Regions from separate parts of the Burkholderia vietnamiensis LMG 10929 genome, predicted to be linked through region 2. Evidence: predicted binding sites of a transcription regulator. Region 2 holds the regulator's gene; the other holds the start of a gene.
What was found. Region 2 encodes HrcA, which represses chaperone genes, less so after heat shock. Its sites were predicted from a motif close to TTAGCACTCNNNNNNNNNGAGTGCTAA; they were not measured.
Positions count from the first base shown of each region.

Region 1: a site for HrcA is predicted at 3,116-3,142, ahead of rpoH (RNA polymerase sigma factor RpoH). Genes of this name have one in related genera too.

Region 1 is NZ_CP009631.1:1,168,894-1,177,993, reverse strand. It holds gene leuA (2-isopropylmalate synthase) at 58-1,704, shown strand; gene AK36_RS15340 (nuclear transport factor 2 family protein) at 1,845-2,228, opposite strand; gene AK36_RS15335 (acyloxyacyl hydrolase) at 2,274-2,843, opposite strand; gene rpoH (RNA polymerase sigma factor RpoH) at 3,204-4,139, shown strand; gene cydP (cytochrome oxidase putative small subunit CydP) at 4,479-4,757, shown strand; gene AK36_RS15320 (cytochrome ubiquinol oxidase subunit I) at 4,747-6,327, shown strand; gene cydB (cytochrome d ubiquinol oxidase subunit II) at 6,359-7,495, shown strand; gene cydX (cytochrome bd-I oxidase subunit CydX) at 7,550-7,672, shown strand; gene AK36_RS15305 (family 20 glycosylhydrolase) at 8,236-9,100, shown strand, end outside.
Region 2 is NZ_CP009631.1:95,356-104,455, reverse strand. It holds gene glnE (bifunctional [glutamate--ammonia ligase]-adenylyl-L-tyrosine phosphorylase/[glutamate--ammonia-ligase] adenylyltransferase) at 1-2,020, shown strand, start outside; gene recN (DNA repair protein RecN) at 2,419-4,068, opposite strand; gene AK36_RS10455 (NAD kinase) at 4,088-4,990, opposite strand; gene hrcA (heat-inducible transcriptional repressor HrcA) at 5,121-6,143, shown strand; gene hemH (ferrochelatase) at 6,303-7,367, shown strand; gene AK36_RS10440 (RNA-binding S4 domain-containing protein) at 7,373-7,780, shown strand; gene AK36_RS33935 (hypothetical protein) at 7,752-7,913, opposite strand; gene grpE (nucleotide exchange factor GrpE) at 8,241-8,786, shown strand; gene AK36_RS10425 (thioredoxin family protein) at 8,797-9,100, shown strand, end outside.

The DNA of each region.
Region 1 (9,100 bases), 1.1 Mb from region 2:
CAACCGTCGCCCATGCCGCCCGTCTTCGCTCGCGACTTGAGACCCGAGGTCCAGAAGATGAAGCGCAATCCGCAAGACAAGTACCGTCCGTTCGAACCCGTCCGCATCAATGGCCGCCGCTGGCCGACCCGCACCATCGAGCGTGCGCCGGTCTGGATGAGCACCGACCTGCGTGACGGCAACCAGTCGCTGATCGAGCCGATGAGCATCGAGCAGAAGCTGGAGTTCTTCGACATGCTGGTCGCGATCGGTTTCAAGGAAATCGAAGTCGGTTTTCCGTCGGCATCGCAAACCGACTTCGATTTCGTCCGCAAGCTGATCGACGAAAAGCGCATTCCGGACGACGTGACGATCGAAGTGCTCGTGCAGTCGCGCGAAGACCTGATCGCACGCACGTTCGATGCGCTCGACGGCGTGCCGCGCGCGATCGTGCATCTGTACAACGCGATCTGCCCGTCGTTCCGGCGCATCGTGTTCGGGATGTCGAAGGACGACGTGAAGGCGCTCGCGGTCGACGGCACGCGGCTCATCAAGGAGCACGCGGCCGCCCGCCCGGACACGCACTGGACCTATCAATACTCGCCGGAAACCTTCAGCATGACCGAGCTGACGTTCGCGCGCGAAGTGTGCGACGCCGTCGCGCAAGCCTGGCGGCCGACGCGCGATCACAAGATGATCGTGAACCTGCCGGCGACCGTCGAAGCGGCGACCCCGAACGTGTTCGCCGACCAGATCGAGTGGATGGACCGCAATCTCGCGTACCGCGACAGCATCGTGTTGTCCGTGCATCCACACAACGATCGCGGCACCGCGGTAGCCGCCGCCGAGCTGGCGCTGCTCGCGGGCGCCGATCGCATCGAGGGCTGCCTGTTCGGCAACGGCGAGCGCACCGGCAACGTCGATCTCGTCACGCTCGCGCTGAACCTCTATACGCAGGGCATCGACCCCGGCCTCGATTTCTCCGACATCGACGCGGTGCGCCGCGTGGTCGAGCGCTGCAACCAGATTCCGGTGCATCCGCGCCATCCGTACGCGGGCGATCTCGTGTTCACCGCCTTCTCCGGCTCGCACCAGGACGCGATCCGCAAGGGCTTCGCGCAGCAGCGCCCGGACGCCGTATGGGAAGTGCCGTATCTGCCGATCGACCCGGCCGACCTCGGCCGCAGCTATGACGCGGTGATCCGCGTGAACAGCCAGTCCGGCAAGGGCGGCGCGACGTTCCTGCTCGAACGCGGGATGGGCTTCACGCCGACGCGGCGCGTGCAGATCGAGTTCAGCCACGCCGTGCAGACGCTCGCCGACGCCTCCGGCGAAGAAGTGACCGGCGACGCGATCTGCGCGCTGTTCGCTCGCGAATTCTTCGAGACCGACGGGCCGGCCGCGCGCCACGGCGATACGGCGCGCTGGAGCAATCGCGACCTCGCGTACGCAGCGCCGGCCAACGCCGCGCCCGAAGAGGTCGTGCAGCAGGCGGCCTCGGCCTTCGCGAGTGCCGCCGGCGCACCGATCGAGGTCGCGTCGTGCGAACACACGCGCACGACGGACGGCCGGATTGCGATATCGGTCGGCTGCCGGGTCGGCGATGCGCCGCTGCGGCATGGCGTCGGCGTGCATGCCGACGTGGCGAGCGCCGCGCTCGATGCGCTCGTGAGCGCGATCAACCGGTCGGCGTGGCACTGCGCCGACCGCCGTGCGGCCGCTTGAGCGGGCTGCGGGAACAGGTTCAAAGGTCAGCGAGCGGTGCGTGACCGCCCGTGCACCGCGCGATCCGCGCTGCACGGGCCAATGAAAAGCGGCTCAGAAAGCCGCTTCGGTCGGGACACGAAAACGAGCGCCACGCGCGCTCATGTCTCGGTCGCGCATCGCGTCGCCTGCCACGCGAGCAGACGCCACTGCCCGTGCTCATGGGTATGGACGGCCGTATAGGCAATCGGAAACACCAGGCCGCCGTTGTTGGTTTCCATCTCGATCAGCGCGCGCCCGGTGACGACGCACGTTGCGTCGCCGACGGGCAGCAGGTCCTGCGACTGGATCTCGATCTGGCGGTAGCGGCGGCGGCCGGCGACGATGGCGTCGATGAACTGCTGCTTGGTTTCGCGCTTGCCGTTGGTGTGCACGAAGAACACCTTGTCGGACAATTGCGCGTCGAGCGCCTCGCCGTCCCCATCGACCATCGCTCGGAACCGATCGCGCTCGAGTGCGCGAATCGCATCGACCACCTTCGCCATCGCCTGACTCCTCGGCAACGCGCCCGCCGTGGGCGGGCGTGCGGATCAGAAGTTGTACTGCAGGTAGAACTGGTGGAAATTTATACCAGGATTCGGCTCTTTGATACCCGCGTTAGACACATGTTCGAAACGGTAGCCGACCTGATACTGTTGCCGTTGGCCGAACTCCACGCCGACGCCTGCGGTCGGCGCGAACTGGAACGCCGTCGACAGCGAGAAATGATCGGAGATCGTCGGATGCGTGAGCACCCGCACGCCGCCGCCGGCCTCGATGAACGGACGGATCTGCCCCGCGCTCTTGACGAAGCGGAACATCGGCGTCACCCCGAATTCGCCGATGTTGCTGTGGACGTTGCCGCCCGTATGCCAGTAGCCGGCATGCCCTTCGACCACGAAAGCGAAGTGCCACCCGCCGATTTCCCACCAGTTCCAGCCCGGATCCCACACGACGCCGAGATCGCCCTTGTCGACGCCGTGGCGATCGGAGAAACCGCCGCCGGCCTGAATCCCCCAACGATCGGCGCACGCGGCTCCCGATCCGGCCAGCAGCGACGCCGTGAGCAACGCATGCAGGGCAAGCCGGCTACGGGGCCGACGGTTCTTCTTGTTGTTCATCTAACACTCCAACTTTATGGGTTGAATGTGGGCCTTGCCGCACCGGCCGGGCCCGAGCGAACAGAATGGTATGGTAAAGGACTTTTCGGATCGGCATCACGAAGTGAAATGGTTTGCTTCCGAAACAACAAAAATCGAAAACCTGTACTGATTACCAACAGAAACAACGCTTTACGGAACTTCGCCCGAGTTGGCGAGTCGCACGATATACTATCGACATGGACATTCCGATAGAAAACGGGAACTTCGATGCCCACCCGCGCTCTAAGGAATTAGCACTCGGATTACGGGAGTGCTAAGATGAGACTCGGAATCTCGTCCGAGACCAGGGGTTTGTCCCTGATTCCAAAGGAGTTTTTAGTGAGCCACGCCCTGACCCTTCCGAACACCCTGAGCCCGACGCCGGCCAAGGCCGCATCGGCAGGCTCGCTGGCGCTCGCAACCCAATCGCTGTTGCCGGGCCAGTTGGGCAACATCGACGCCTATATCCAGGCCGTCAACCGGATTCCCCTGCTGAGCGCCGAGGAAGAACGCCGGTATGCGACCGAGTTCCGCGAGGACAACAACCTCGACGCGGCACGCAAGCTCGTGCTGTCGCACCTGCGGCTCGTCGTGTCGATCGCGCGCAACTATCTCGGTTACGGCCTGCCGCACGGCGACCTGATCCAGGAAGGCAACATCGGCCTGATGAAGGCGGTGAAGCGGTTCGACCCTGCGCAAAACGTGCGCCTGGTGTCGTACGCGATCCACTGGATCAAGGCGGAGATCCACGAGTACATCCTGCGCAACTGGCGCATGGTGAAGGTCGCGACGACGAAGGCGCAGCGCAAGCTGTTCTTCAACCTGCGCAGCCACAAGAAGAGCATGCAGGCGATGACGCCGGAGGAAATCGACGGCCTCGCGCAGGAGCTCAACGTCAAGCGCGAAGAAGTGACCGAGATGGAAACGCGCCTGTCGGGTGGCGACATCGCGCTCGAAGGCCAGGTCGAAGACGGCGAGGAAGCATACGCGCCGATCGCGTATCTGGCCGACTCGCACAACGAGCCGACCGCCGTGCTCGCCGCGCGCCAACGCGACATGCTGCAAACGGACGGCATCGCGCAAGCGCTCGAGGCACTCGACGCGCGCAGCCGTCGCATCATCGAGGCGCGCTGGCTGAACGTCGACGACGACGGCTCGGGCGGCTCGACGCTGCACGACCTCGCGGCCGAGTTCGGCGTGTCCGCAGAGCGCATTCGTCAGATCGAAGCGAGCGCAATGAAAAAGATGCGCACTGCACTCGCCGAGTACGCATAAGCACCGGCATAAGCACCGGCAATTCAGCGCGCTTCACGCAAAAACCGCTGCCAAACGGCAGCGGTTTTTTTTTGCACTTATGATTGCCGCCTTTCCGCCGTTAATAGACATATTCGATTGGGTATCGGCAGGCTGCGAGCCCCTTCCGCACAACCTTGATCTGCCTCAATCTTTGGCCGGCAGTTCGCGACGGTCTGCCGCAGCGCGACACTCGGCATCGTAAGGCGCGCAATCTAAAATTGGCATGTCGGCTTAAAAGGATTAAAACACCTTCATTGCGGTCATAAATCCGACGTAAAGTCGCCCCCAAACCACACACGTCGATTCAGGATAATTACCTTGATCTCGATCAATAAAGAGCCTGCGCCGCCCCCCGCGCAGGCCGCCGCCCCGATCGGCTGGCGCACGCGCATCGTCGCGTGGGCGCGAGGGCCCACATTGATGCGCGACATCACGCTGCTATTGATCGTCAAGCTGATCCTCCTGATGTCGCTCAAGTACGCATTTTTCAATCATCCGCAGGCTGCGCACATGTCGCTTCCGCCTGCCGTCGTCGCCGAGAAGCTGCTCTCGGTGCCGGCGCCTGCATCCACCGAGGGAGACCACCATGATAAGTAGCGAAGTAGTCGATCTGTCACGTCTGCAGTTCGGCATCACGGCGCTCTACCACTTCTTGTTTGTGCCGTTGACGCTCGGCATGTCCTGGCTGCTCGTCATCATGGAAGCGGTATACGTGATGACCGGCAAACAGGTCTACAAGGACATGACGCAGTTCTGGGGCAAGCTGTTCGGTATCAACTTTGCGATGGGCGTGACCACCGGGATCACGATGGAATTCCAGTTCGGTACGAACTGGTCGTACTACTCGCACTACGTCGGTGACATCTTCGGCGTGCCGCTCGCGGTCGAAGGCCTGATGGCGTTCTTCCTCGAATCGACGTTCGTCGGCCTGTTCTTCTTCGGCTGGAACCGGCTGTCGAAGGTCAAGCACCTGATCGTGACGTTCCTCGTCGCGCTCGGCTCGAACCTCTCCGCGCTGTGGATTCTGGTGGCGAACGGCTGGATGAACAATCCGGTCGGCGCCGAGTTCAACTACCAGACGATGCGCATGGAGATGACGAGCCTGTTCGACGTGGTGTTCAACCCCGTCGCGCAGGTCAAGTTCGTGCATACCGTGTCGGCCGGCTACGTGTCGGCGGCGATGTTCGTGCTCGGCGTGTCGTCGTGGTACCTGCTGCGCAAGCGCGACGTCGACTTCGCGCTGCGCTCGTTCGCGGTCGCGGCCGGCTTCGGCCTCGCGGCGACGCTGTGCGTGATCGTGCTCGGCGACGAGTCGGGCTATACGACCGGCGAAGTGCAGAAGATGAAGCTCGCCGCGATCGAATCCGAATGGGAAACGCAGCCGGCGCCCGCCTCGTTCACGCTGATCGGCATGCCGAATCAGGAAGAACAGCGCACCGACTACGCGATCAAGATCCCGTACGCGCTCGGCCTGATCGCGACGCGCTCGATCGACGAACCGGTGACCGGCCTGCGCGATCTCGCCAAGCTCAGCGAGGAGCACATCCAGAGCGGGATGATCGCGTACGGCGCACTGCAGAAGATGAAGCAGGGCGACAAGAGCGACGCAACCCGCGCGTTGTTCGACCAGCACAAGCAGTATCTCGGCTACGGGTTGATGCTCAAGCAGTTCACGCCGAACGTGACCGATGCGACGCCGGACCAGATCAAGGCCGCGGCGAAGAAGACGATCCCGCCGGTGGCGCCCGTGTTCTTCTCGTTCCGGATCATGGTGGCTCTCGGCTTCCTGTTCGTCGCGACGTTCGTTACCGCGTTCTGGCTGTGCGCGCGCCGTCAGTTGCTGCAGGACAACCGCCGCTGGTTCCTCCGCTATGCGGTGTGGGCGATCCCGCTGCCGTGGATCGCGATCGAATTCGGCTGGATCGTCGCCGAGCTCGGCCGTCAGCCGTGGACGATCGCGGGCGTGCTGCCGACCCATCTGTCCTCGTCCAGCCTGCAAGTGAACGACCTGTACCTGAGTATCGCCGGCTTCGTGCTGTTCTACACGGCACTGTTCATCATCGAAATCAAGCTGATGTTCAAGTACGCGCGCCTCGGCCCGTCGTCGCTGCATACCGGCCGCTATCACCACGAACTCGCCCCGGCTGGCGAGCGTGCCTCGGTCTGAGCACGCCCTCGCAACGGAACAAGGAATCGCTATGGACTACGCAACTCTCAAGCTGATCTGGTGGCTGCTCGTCGGCGTGCTGCTGGTCGGCTTCGCCGTCACGGACGGCTTCGACATGGGCGCAACCGCGCTGCTGCCGTTCCTCGGCAAGACCGACGACGAACGCCGCATCATCGTCAACACGGTCGGCGCGACGTGGGAAGGCAACCAGGTGTGGCTGATCACGGCAGGCGGCGCGATGTTCGCAGCCTGGCCGCTCGTCTACGCCGCATCGTTCTCCGGCTTCTACTTCGCGATGCTGCTCGTGCTGTTCGCGCTGTTCTTCCGGCCGGTCGGCTTCGACTACCGCAGCAAGCGGCCCGATCCGCGCTGGCGCGCGGGCTGGGACTGGGCGCTGTTCGTCGGCGGCTTCGTCCCGGCGCTGGTGTTCGGCGTCGCGTTCGGCAACCTGCTGCAAGGCGTGCCGTTCCAGTTCGACACCGACCTGCGCGTCACTTACTACGGCGGCTTCTGGGCGCTGCTGAACCCGTTCGCGCTGCTCTGCGGGCTGGTCAGCCTCACGATGCTCGTCGCGCACGGCGCCGCATTCATCAAGATGAAGACGGACGGCGCGATCGCGCGCCGCGCGTCGGTCGCACTGCGCGTGTCGTCGTTCCTCGCCGTCGTGCTGTTCGTGCTGGCCGGCGTGCTGGTCGCGTCGTACATCGGCGGCTTCCACATCACCCATGCCGCGCCGACCGACACGGTCGCGAACCCGCTGTTGAAGGACGTCGCCGCCGGCTCGGGCCTGTGGCTGTCGAACTACCACGAATTCCCGTGGATGATCGCTGCGCCCGTCGTCGGCATCGCGGGCGGCCTGCTTGCGCTGCTGCTCGCCGGCTCGAAGCAGGAAAAGACCGCGTTCTTCTGCACCGGCCTGATGATCGCCGGCGTGATCATGACGGCAGGCTTCTCGATGTTCCCGTTCATCATGCCGTCGTCGCTCGACCCGCGTAGCAGCCTGACCGTCTGGGATTCGACGTCCAGCCACAAGACGCTGCAGGTGATGCTGATCGCGGTGATCGTGTTCCTGCCGATCGTCCTGCTCTACACGGGCTGGGTGTATCGCGTGATGCGCGGCAAGGTCACGCATCAGGCGCTCGAAGAGAACAAGCACTCGATGTATTGAACTCGGCCGGGGGCGCACGGCGCCCTCGTCCACCGTTTCGCAAGGAGTCGGACCATGTGGTATTTCAGCTGGATTCTCGGTATGGGCGTCGCGCTGTCGTTCGGCATCGTCAACGCGATGTGGCTCGAAGCGCGGCAGAAGCCGCAGGAAGCAGCGGTGCGTACGCGCCGCGACTGACCCGCGGACGGCGGCAGATCGCTGCGCCGCCGTCGTCCGGAAAGAACCTCGCCTCGCGCGAGGTTTTTTTTCGTCCGCACGCGGCGCGCATGCCGGTGACGCCGATGCCAATTTAGCGCCAGATTGATACCACTTTAATACCAATCAAAGGTTTCATAAGATCGTTGGACACGGCCGCCGCGAGGCCGGATCCATCTGGTGGGGCAGACATGCGCATCCCGTGTCAGGCGCGCGCACGCGCGCCGTTTCGCCGGCCGCACGCAGCGGCTGATCGCCGTGCAGCGGCGTATCGCGTGGCCGGCCTGGCGCAGCGCGGCCACGACCCCCGCGTCGACTCCGCCGCGGCCGCTCTCCCTCGATGAACACCGCGTCACGCGCCGGCCGCCCCGATCGGCACGCGCGCCCGCCTCCCGTTCCGTAATGCACGCGCGTCGCGTGCCGAACCCGCGCGGGGCGATCCGCTCGCACCGCGCGTCGATGTCCCCGCAGCTCCGTTGAAAGACCCGATCGCAGCGACGTCATCCGACGCCGCCGCGGCGCCACCCTTTTTCTCAGGAGTTCCAATGAAACGCCCGTTGCCCTTCCTGTTTGCCGGCGTGCTGATCGCGGCGCTGCTGCCGTCCGCAAGCCGCGCCGAACCCGTGCCGGCCGGCGCCGGCTCGGTGGCCGCCTCGGTGGTCGTGCCGGCCGCCGGCATCGCGCGGCCCGCCATGCAGCCGGCCGACCTCGCCGCGTTGCTGTCGAACGGCCTCGCGCTGCGCGTCGCCGTGGACAACAACCATGCGGCGGCGGCCGGCGTGCCGTGCGCCGATCTCGGCGCCGACGGCGCCGCCTGCGCGACCGGCCGCCTGTTCCTGCAGAACCGCGGCCACCAGCCGATCGCCGACGGCGGCTGGAAGCTCTATCTGCACAGCATCCGACGGCTGCTGCGTATCGATCGTCCGGGCTTCGCGTTGCGGCGGCTCACGGGCGACCTGTACGAGCTGACGCCGCAGCCGGGCTCGCTGCGGCTCGCGCCCGGCGAGCGCATCGCGTTGCCGTTCGTCGCCGAATACTGGCTGCGACGCTACAGCGACGTGATACCGCGCCCGTATGTGGTGGTCGACGGCGCGCCGCCGGCGGTGCTGCGCTACAACGATACCGACGACGAACTGCGCTACGTCGAATCGCTGCCGGCCGATGCGCAGAACAGCTCGACCGGCAATGCGCCGCCGGTGGCCGCGCGGCCGGACGCGAGCCGCACGCTGCCGAGCGTGAAGCGCGAGCAGCGGCTGCCCGGCGCGCTCGAGCTGCGCGGCGTCGAGCTGGTGCTGCCCGAGTTGCCCGATGCGCAGGTCGCGGCGCTGCGCGAACGCGCGGCGACGCTCGGGCTGGACGGCGCCCGCGCGCGCGTGCGCGGCGTGGTCGCGCCGCGCCGGCTGCCGGCCG
Region 2 (9,100 bases):
AATCGTCAAGCCGTTCGTCTACCGCCGCTATCTCGATTTCGGCGTGATCGGCGCGATCCGTTCGCTGCATCAGCAGATCCGGCACGAGGCCGCGCGCCGCGCGTCGATGCGGCCCGACAAGGCCGACGACATCAAGCTCGGGCGCGGCGGCATCCGCGAGATCGAATTCAGCGCGCAGGTGTTCCAGCTGATCCGCGGCGGCCAGGACGCGGAGTTCCGCGTGCGGCCGACGCTCGCGGTGCTGCGCCATGCGCAGGCGCGCGGGCTGATCGGCGAGGACGTGCGCGAGCGGCTGACCGACGCGTACAACTTCCTGCGCACGCTCGAGCATCGGCTGCAGTATCGCGACGACGCGCAGACCCACGCGATGCCGGTCGATCCGGGCGAACGGGCGGTGCTTGCCGCGTCGCTCGGTTTTGCCGACTACGCGGCGCTCACCGCCGCGCTCGATGCGCACCGGACCTTCGTCGAGGCGCAGTTCGACCAGATCTTCGCCGACAAGGGCAATGGCGGCGCGTGCGCGTCGGGCGAAGACGCTGCCGCCGCCTGGATATGGAGCGGCGCGCTCGCGGACGACGGCGACGACGAGACGCTGCTCGCGCGCCTCGACGGCCTCGGCTTCGCCGATCCGGCCGCGGTGCTCGCCCGGCTGCGCGCGATCTGGCAGTCGTCGCGCTATGCCGGTCTGCCGGAAAAGAGCCGGCAGCGCTTCGACAGCGTCGCGCAGCGCGCGCTCGAGGCCGCGCCGCGGATCGACGCCGCGCGCCGCGACGAGACGGTCGTGCGATTGTTCGATCTGCTGGAGACGGTCAGCCGGCGCGGCGTTTATCTCGCGCTGCTCACCGAGTACCCGGCCGCGCTCGATCGCGTGCTGTCGGTGCTCGGCACGACGCGCTGGGGCGGCGGCTATCTGATTCGGCATCCGCAATTGCTCGACGAGCTGCTCGACGACGAGGCGATCGCGAGCCCGTTCGACTGGCCCGCGTTCAAGGACGCGCTGCGCGCGCGGCTCGCCGCCGCCGACGGCCCCGAGCAGCAGATGGACCTGCTGCGGCACGCACAGCATGCGGAGGTGTTCCGCATCCTGCTGATCGACCTGGCCGGCCAGCTGTCGGTCGAGCACGTGAGCGACCGGCTGTCCGAGCTCGCCGATGCAGTGCTCGACGTGACGATCGAGGTCGTCTGGTGGCAGCTCGCGAAACGCCATCGCGACGTGCCGAAGTTCGCGGTGATCGCATACGGCAAGCTCGGCGGCAAGGAGCTCGGCTATGCGTCGGATCTCGATCTGATCTTCCTGTACGACGACCCGGACGAGCGCTCGGCGGACGTCTATACGACGTTTACGCGGCGGCTCATCACGTGGCTCACCACCGCGACCGGCGCGGGCGCGCTGTTCGACATCGACCTGCGGCTGCGGCCGAACGGCGAGGCCGGGCTGCTCGTCACCGATCTCGATGCGTTCCGCCGTTACCAGCTGCGCGAAGGTGATGCGGCGAATACCGCGTGGGTCTGGGAGCACCAGGCGCTGACGCGCGCGCGGTACAGCGCCGGCGACGCGCAGATCGGCGCGGCCTTCGAGGCGATCCGCCGACAGGTGCTGACGACGCCGCGCGATGCGGCCGTGCTCGCGCGGGAAATCGTCGACATGCGCGACAAGGTGTTCGCCGGTCACCCGAACCACAGCGAGCTGTTCGACCTGAAGCACGATCGGGGCGGGATGGTCGACATCGAGTTCATCGTCCAGTACTGGGTGCTGCTGCATGCGTCGAGCGATGCCGAGCTGATCCGCAACACCGGCAACATCGCGCTGCTGCGCGAAGTCGCGCGCTTCGGGCTGATGGAGGCGGACGAGGCGGAGTGCGTCGGCGCCGCGTACCGCAAGTACCGGAAGCTGCAGCACAAGCTGCGGCTCGACGGGATGGAGAAGGCGCGCGTCGACCCGGCGGTCGTGGCCGAGGAGCGGGCGGCTGTTACGGCGCTGTGGGCGCGGGTGTTCGGGGCGGTTCGAACGGGTGTTTGAGAGCGGCGGGTGGGGTGGGTGTTTGAGGCGATGATGAGGTGGGGCGGGCGCGTCGTATCGCGCAGTCGGGCCGCCGGTGATGGCCGGCGCGTCCGTTCCGCGGTTGCTTGCGGGGATTCGGGCGGGTGAGGTCGGAGTGCGGCCCGGTGTAGTCCGGTGCTTCGTGGTGTGGACCGGCGCGGCTCGGTGTGGTGTAGGCCGGCGCGACTCGGTGTGGCTCGGCACGGCGCGGCTCGGTGTGGCTCGGCACGGCGCGGCACGACTCGGTGCGGCCCAGCACGGCTCGCAGTGGCCCAGCACGGCTCCGTGTGATCCGGCGCGGGCCGATATAGCCCGGCATGCCCCGATCCGGCCCGGGGTGGTCCGCCTCCATCCGACCCGGCCGTCGGCCGGGCCGCTCAGGCCGCGAGCATTTCCTTCGCGTGCTTGCGCGTGGTCGCGGTGATCTCCAGCCCGCCGAGCATCCGCGCGACTTCCTCCACACGGCTCGCCTTGTCGAGCGCGATGACCGACGATACGGTGCCGCCGCGCTCGTCCGCGCCCTTCGCGACCTGGAAGTGATGGTCGCCGCGCGCCGCGACCTGCGGCAGGTGCGTCACGCACAGCACCTGGCGGTTGCGCCCCAGCTGGTGCAGCAGGCGCCCGACCACTTCGGCGACGCCGCCGCCGATCCCGGTGTCGACCTCGTCGAAGATCAGCGTGGGCGTGGGGCTGGCCGCGCTGGCGATCACCGCGAGCGCGAGACTGATCCGCGCGAGTTCGCCGCCCGACGCGACTTTCGCGAGCGGCCGCAGCGGCACGCCGGGATGGCCGGCGACGCGGAATTCGACCTGTTCGAGCCCGTGCGGGCCGCCGTCGGCCAGCGGCACGAGCGCGACTTCGAAGCTGCCGCCCGCCATCGACAATTCCTGCATGCCGGCCGTGACCGCGGCGCCGAGCGCCTTCGCCGCCTGCGCGCGCGCCTTCGACAGCCGTTTCGCGTCGGCGAGATAGGCATCCCACGCCTTTGACTGCGCGGCTTCGAGCGCGCCGAGGTCGGCGGCCGCATCGAGCGCCGCGAGCTGCGCGCGGCGCGCCGCATGCTCCTCGTGCAGCGTGTCGGGCGGCAGCCGGAACTTCCGGGCGGTCGAGTGCAGCGCGTCGAGGCGCGCTTCGACCTGCGCGAGCCGGGCCGGATCGAGATCGAGGCGCTGCGCGTAGTGCGACAGCGAATAGACGGCTTCCTGCAGCTGGATCTCGGCCGGTTCGAGTGACGCGAGCGCGTCGGCGAGCCCGCTGTCGTAGTCGGCCAGGCCGCGCAGCTTCGACACGATCGCGCCGAGTTGGGGCAGCATCGCGCCGTCGGCCTCCGACAGCGCGTTGAGCGCGCCCTGCACGCCGGCGATCAGGTTCGCCGAATGCGACAGGCGCTTGTGCTCGTGGCCCACTTCATCCCATTCGCCCGGTTGCGGCGCGAGCTTGTCGAGCTCGGCGAGCTGCCATGCGAGCTTTTCGCGTTCGAGCTGAAGCTCGCGCTCGTGCGCCTTTGCCGCGTCGATCGCCTGTGTCGCGTCGCGCCACACGCGCCATGCGCGCGCGACGTTGGCGGCATCGGCGGCCAAGCCCGCGTGCGTGTCGAACAGCTCGCGTTGCGCGTCGGGCCGCATCAGCAACTGGTGCGCATGCTGGCCGTGGATGTCGACCAGCATCTCGCCGAGCTCGCGCAGTTGGGCAAGCGTGGCGCTGGTGCCGTTGATGAACGCGCGCGAGCGGCCGTTCGCGTCGATCACGCGACGCAGCATCACGGTGTCCTCGGCATCGAACGCGTGCTCGTCGAGCCAGCGCGCGACGCGGTCGTGCGGCGTGAACTCGGCGGTGATGTCGGCGCGGCCGCAGCCGGCGCGCACGACGCTCGCGTCGGCGCGCTCGCCGAGGGCGAGCGCCAGCGCGTCGATCAGGATCGACTTGCCGGCGCCGGTTTCGCCGGAAAAGACGGTGAAGCCGCCGTCGAATTCGAGATCGAGCGCGGCGACGATGACGAAGTCGCGTATCGAGAGGTGGCGCAGCATGGTGTCGGGCTCGCTTGCGTCAGGACGCCTTGTCGTCTTCGTTCGATGCGTGTTCGTTCCAGTGCAGCTTCTTGCGCAGCGTCGCGTAATAGCTGTAGCCGATCGGGTGCAGGAACGGCACCGTGTGCTTCGAGCGGCGCACTTCGATCGTGTCGTTCAGCTCGAGCGCCGTGAAGGACTGCATGTCGAAGTTCACGTTGACGTCGCGACCGGCGACGATCTGGATGGCGATCTTCGAATCGTCCGGCAGCACGATCGGCCGGTTCGACAGCGCGTGCGGCGCGATCGGCACGAGCACGACGCCCTGCAGTTGCGGATGCAGGATCGGGCCGGCCGACGACAGCGCGTACGCGGTCGAGCCGGTGGGCGTCGCGACGATCAGGCCGTCCGAACGCTGGTTGTACATATAGCGGCCGTCGACCGACGCGCGCAGCTCGACCATCCCGGAAAAGCCGCTGCGGTTCACGACGACGTCGTTGAAGGCGAGCGCGTGGTAGATCGGTTCGCCGTTGCGCACGATCCGCGCCTCGAGCAGCGAGCGCTCCTCGCGCTCGAACTTGCCCGACAGGATCACCGGCACGAGCGCCTGCATGTCGGCTGCGGCGATGTCGGTGATGAAGCCGAGCCGCCCGTGGTTGATGCCGATCAACGGCGTTTTGTACGGCGCGAGCTGGCGGCCGATGCCGAGCATCGTGCCGTCGCCGCCGAGCACCACCGCGACGTCCGCGCGCGCGCCGATTTCCGCCGGCGTGAGCGCCGGATAGCCCGAGATGCCGATCTCGCGCGCGGTATCGGCCTCGAACACGACGTCGAAGCCGAGTTTCGCGATGCAGCCAGCGAGCGTGGCGAGCGGCTCGGCGATGCCGGGCGTGTTGCTCCGGCCGACGAGCGCAACAGTATTGAACTGATTACCGGTTTTCATGCCGGCATTACACCATAGCTCGTTGACGAAAAGAACCGGCTGCGCGCGCACGGGGCCGGATCGGCCGGCCGGCGCGATGAACGCTGCGGCCACTCGCCGCGCCCGCCCGGTTGCGCTAAAATTTTCCACCATGCTAGATCCTCGCGCACGAACCCTCCTCAAAACCCTGATCGAACGGTATATCGCCGACGGTCAGCCGGTCGGCTCGCGCACGTTGTCCCGTTACTCCGGGCTCGAGCTGAGCCCGGCGACGATCCGCAACGTGATGTCCGACCTGGAGGAGCTCGGCCTCGTGTCCAGCCCGCATACCTCCGCCGGGCGCGTCCCGACGCCGCGCGGCTACCGGCTGTTCGTCGACACGATGTTGACGGTCGAGGCGCCGATCGACGCCGAGGCCGTCGCGCGGCAGGTGCAGAACACGCTGCAGGCCGGCGAGCCGCAGCAGCGCGTGGTGGCGGCGGCGGCGAGCGTGCTGTCGAACCTGTCGCAGTTCGCCGGCGTCGTGCTGACGCCGCGGCGCAGCCACGTGTTCAAGCAGATCGAATTCATGCGGCTGTCGGACAAGCGGATCCTGCTGATCATCGTCACGCCCGAAGGCGACGTGCAGAACCGGATGCTCGCAACGCCGCGCGACTACACGCCGTCGCAGCTGACCGAGGCGTCGAACTACATCAACGCGCACTTTGCCGGCCTGTCGTTCGACGAGGTGCGCCGCCGCCTGCGCGACGAGATCGACCAGCTGCGCGGCGACATGACCACGCTGATGCACGCGGCCGTGACGGCCAGCACCGAGGTGCCCGACACCGAGGACACCGTGCTGATTTCCGGCGAGCGCAACCTGCTCGAAGTGGCTGACCTGTCGTCCGACATGGCGCGGCTGCGCAAGCTGTTCGACGTGTTCGACCAAAAGACGGGCCTCCTGCAACTGCTCGACGTGTCGAGCCACGCCCAGGGCGTGCAGATATTCATCGGCGGCGAATCGACGCTCGTGCCGATCGAGGAAATGAGCGTCGTCACCGCGCCGTACGAGGTGAACGGCAAGATCGTCGGCACGCTCGGCGTGATCGGCCCGACCCGCATGGCGTACAACCGCGTGATCCCGATCGTCGACATCACGGCGCGGCTGCTGTCGCTCGCGCTGAGCCAGCAATAAGCCGGCCGCTTGCGCACCGTCATCGTTCTGTCATCGTCCCGCCATCGTGCCGCGGCGCCGTGTGCGCCGCCAGTCGGCCGAACGGCCAGCCGCCCCGATCGAGGCGGCCCGCTATAATTGAGAGCCGTTCGACTGCGTGCCGCGAGCACGATCCTGCCCATGCGCTTTGACCTTGAGCCGCCTTCGAGCGTCGCGGCTGCCCATCGCATCGGTGTGCTGCTGATCAATCTCGGCACGCCCGACGCCCCGACCCCGCGCGCGGTGCGCCGCTATCTCGCCGAATTCCTGTCCGATCCGCGCGTCGTCGAAATTCCGCAGGCCATCTGGCAGGTGCTGCTGCGCACGGTGATCCTGCCGTTGCGCGGCCGCGCGTCGGCGAAGAAATACGCGGCGGTCTGGATGCCTGAAGGCTCGCCGTTGCGGGTGTACACCGAACGCCAGACCGAAGGCGTGCGGCATTTGCTCGCAGCGAACGATTATCAGGTGCAGGTCGATTACGCGATGCGCTACGGCAGCCCGAACATCGCGCAGGCGCTCGCGCAGTTCAAGCGCGCGGGCGTCGAACGCGTGCTGTTGATGCCGATGTATCCGCAATACTCGGCGTCCACCACCGCAACCGCGTTCGATGCCGCGTTCGCCGCGCTCACGCGGATGCGCAACCAGCCGGAAGTGCGCACGGTGCGGCACTATGCCGACCATCCGGCCTATATCCATGCACTCGCCGAGCAGGTGCGTCACTACTGGGCGCAGCACGGCCGGCCCGACTTCGCGGCCGGCGACAAGCTCGTACTGAGCTTCCACGGCGTGCCGAAGCGCACGCTCGACCTGGGCGACCCCTATCACGACCAGTGCCAGCAGACGGGCGCACTGCTGATGGCCGCGCTCGGGCTGTCCACGCTCGAATGCCGCGTGACGTTCCAGTCGCGCTTCGGCAAGGCCGAGTGGCTGCAGCCGTACACGGCGCCGACGCTGCGCGAGCTCGGCGAGGCCGGCGTGCGGCGCGCCGACGTGTTCTGTCCGGGCTTCACGGCCGATTGCCTGGAGACGATCGAGGAAATCGGCATGGAAGTGCGCGACGAGTTTCTCGCGGGCGGCGGCCAGGCGTTCCACCGGATACCGTGCCTGAACGGGGCGTCCGCGTGGATCGGCGCGCTCGGCGAGATCGTCGCCGAGAATCTGCAGGGCTGGCCGGCCAAGGCGGCGCAGCCCGAAACGGTGAGTTGAACGCGATGAACTACAGGATTTCGACCGAACCGGGCGCGAAACTGCGCATCGACAAGTGGCTGTGGGCGGCGCGGTTCTTCAAGACGCGTTCGCTTGCATCGGACGCGGTCGACAAGGGCCACGTGAAGATCGGCGGCGCGGCCGTCAAGCCGTCGAAGGACGTGCGCGTCGGCGACGAGGTCGAGATTGCGATCGACGGAGTGGTCTGGCACATTGCCGTGCTGGGCATCTGCGACGTGCGCGGGCCGGCGAGCGTCGCGCAGACGCTCTACGCGGAAACCGAGGCCGGGCGCGCCGCGCGGCTCGCCGAACTCGAACGGCGCCGTACCTACCGGGAGCCGGCGGCCGAGCTGCACGGCCGGCCGACCAAGCGCGACAGGCGCATCATCGACAGATTTTCGGGTGAACGCTGAACATCTGGTCGAACGTCGCGCGGGCGCTGCCGTATTCGGTGGTGCGGTCGGTGACGGCGCCGGACAGGCAGATGGTGGTGGTGCCGGCAATGAGTACCAGCGCGACCACCGATATCGCAAAGGTCAGTTTCACGGTACTCGCCTCATGGTGGATGTCGGGCGGCGGCAAGCTAGGGTTAACGCGCTTTCCGACGCTTGAATGGAGTGTAGTGCAGGCCCCGATGCCGAGCTAGTACTTGCCTGGTAAGCGGTGTTACCGGTCGTTTCGTCCAATCTGGCGGCAAATGCGTGCAATCGCGCGCCGCGCGCGCGGTTGTTTCGCGGTCTTCACGAATCGGCGCGGATAACCCTCTTGAAATCGCAGTTTCCGGCCTTATTTGCAGCAGCAATGTGCGGCGCCGCGGGCATACGGCCCGGCGGTTGCCGGTTTGGCTTCAACCTCTAATCGACTTTCAGCGACATGGAAAACACGCAAGAGAACCCGGCTACCCAATCGGCCGAAGACATCGGCAGCGCGAAGCAAGCGGCACAAGGCGCCGCTCCCGCCGCCGAAGCCGCCGACGCGGCGCTCGCGGAGGCTCAAGCCAAGGTCGCCGAGCTGCAGGAGAGCTACCTGCGGGCGAAGGCCGAGACCGAAAACGTCCGTCGCCGCGCGCAGGACGACGTGTCGAAGGCGCACAAGTTCGCGATCGAGAGCTTCGCCGAGCACCTGCTGCCGGTGCTCGACAGCCTCGAGGCGGCTGCCGTCGATACCTCCGGCGACATCGCGAAGGTGCGCGAAGGCGTCGAGCTGACGCTGCGCCAGTTGACGAGCGCGCTCGAGAAGGGCCGCGTCGTCGCGATCAACCCGGTCGGCGAGAAGTTCGACCCGCACCAGCACCAGGCGATTTCGATGGTCCCGGCCGAGCAGGAGCCGAACACCGTCGTGGCCGTGCTGCAAAAAGGCTACATGATCGCCGACCGCGTGCTGCGCCCGGCGCTCGTCACCGTCGCGCAGCCGAAGTAAGGCGGCCGCGATGCTTCCCGCCGGCGTCGATCCGGCTGCGTTCGAGGCGTTCGACATGCAGGCGCTGGCGGCCGACACGTTCGATGCCGAACTCGCCGGCGCCGGCGACGCGCTGGCCGTCGTGTTCTTCTGGGGCGTCGACTGCTTCAACTGCGAGATCGCGAAGAAGGCGATGCTCGCGCAACCCGACGCGATCCGCGCGCTGGGCCTGAAGTGGTTCCATTGCAACGTCTACGAACATCATGAGCTGGGGCGCCGCTTCGGCCTGCACGGCGTGCCGACGTGGTTCTTCTTCCACGGCGGCAAGCGGCTCG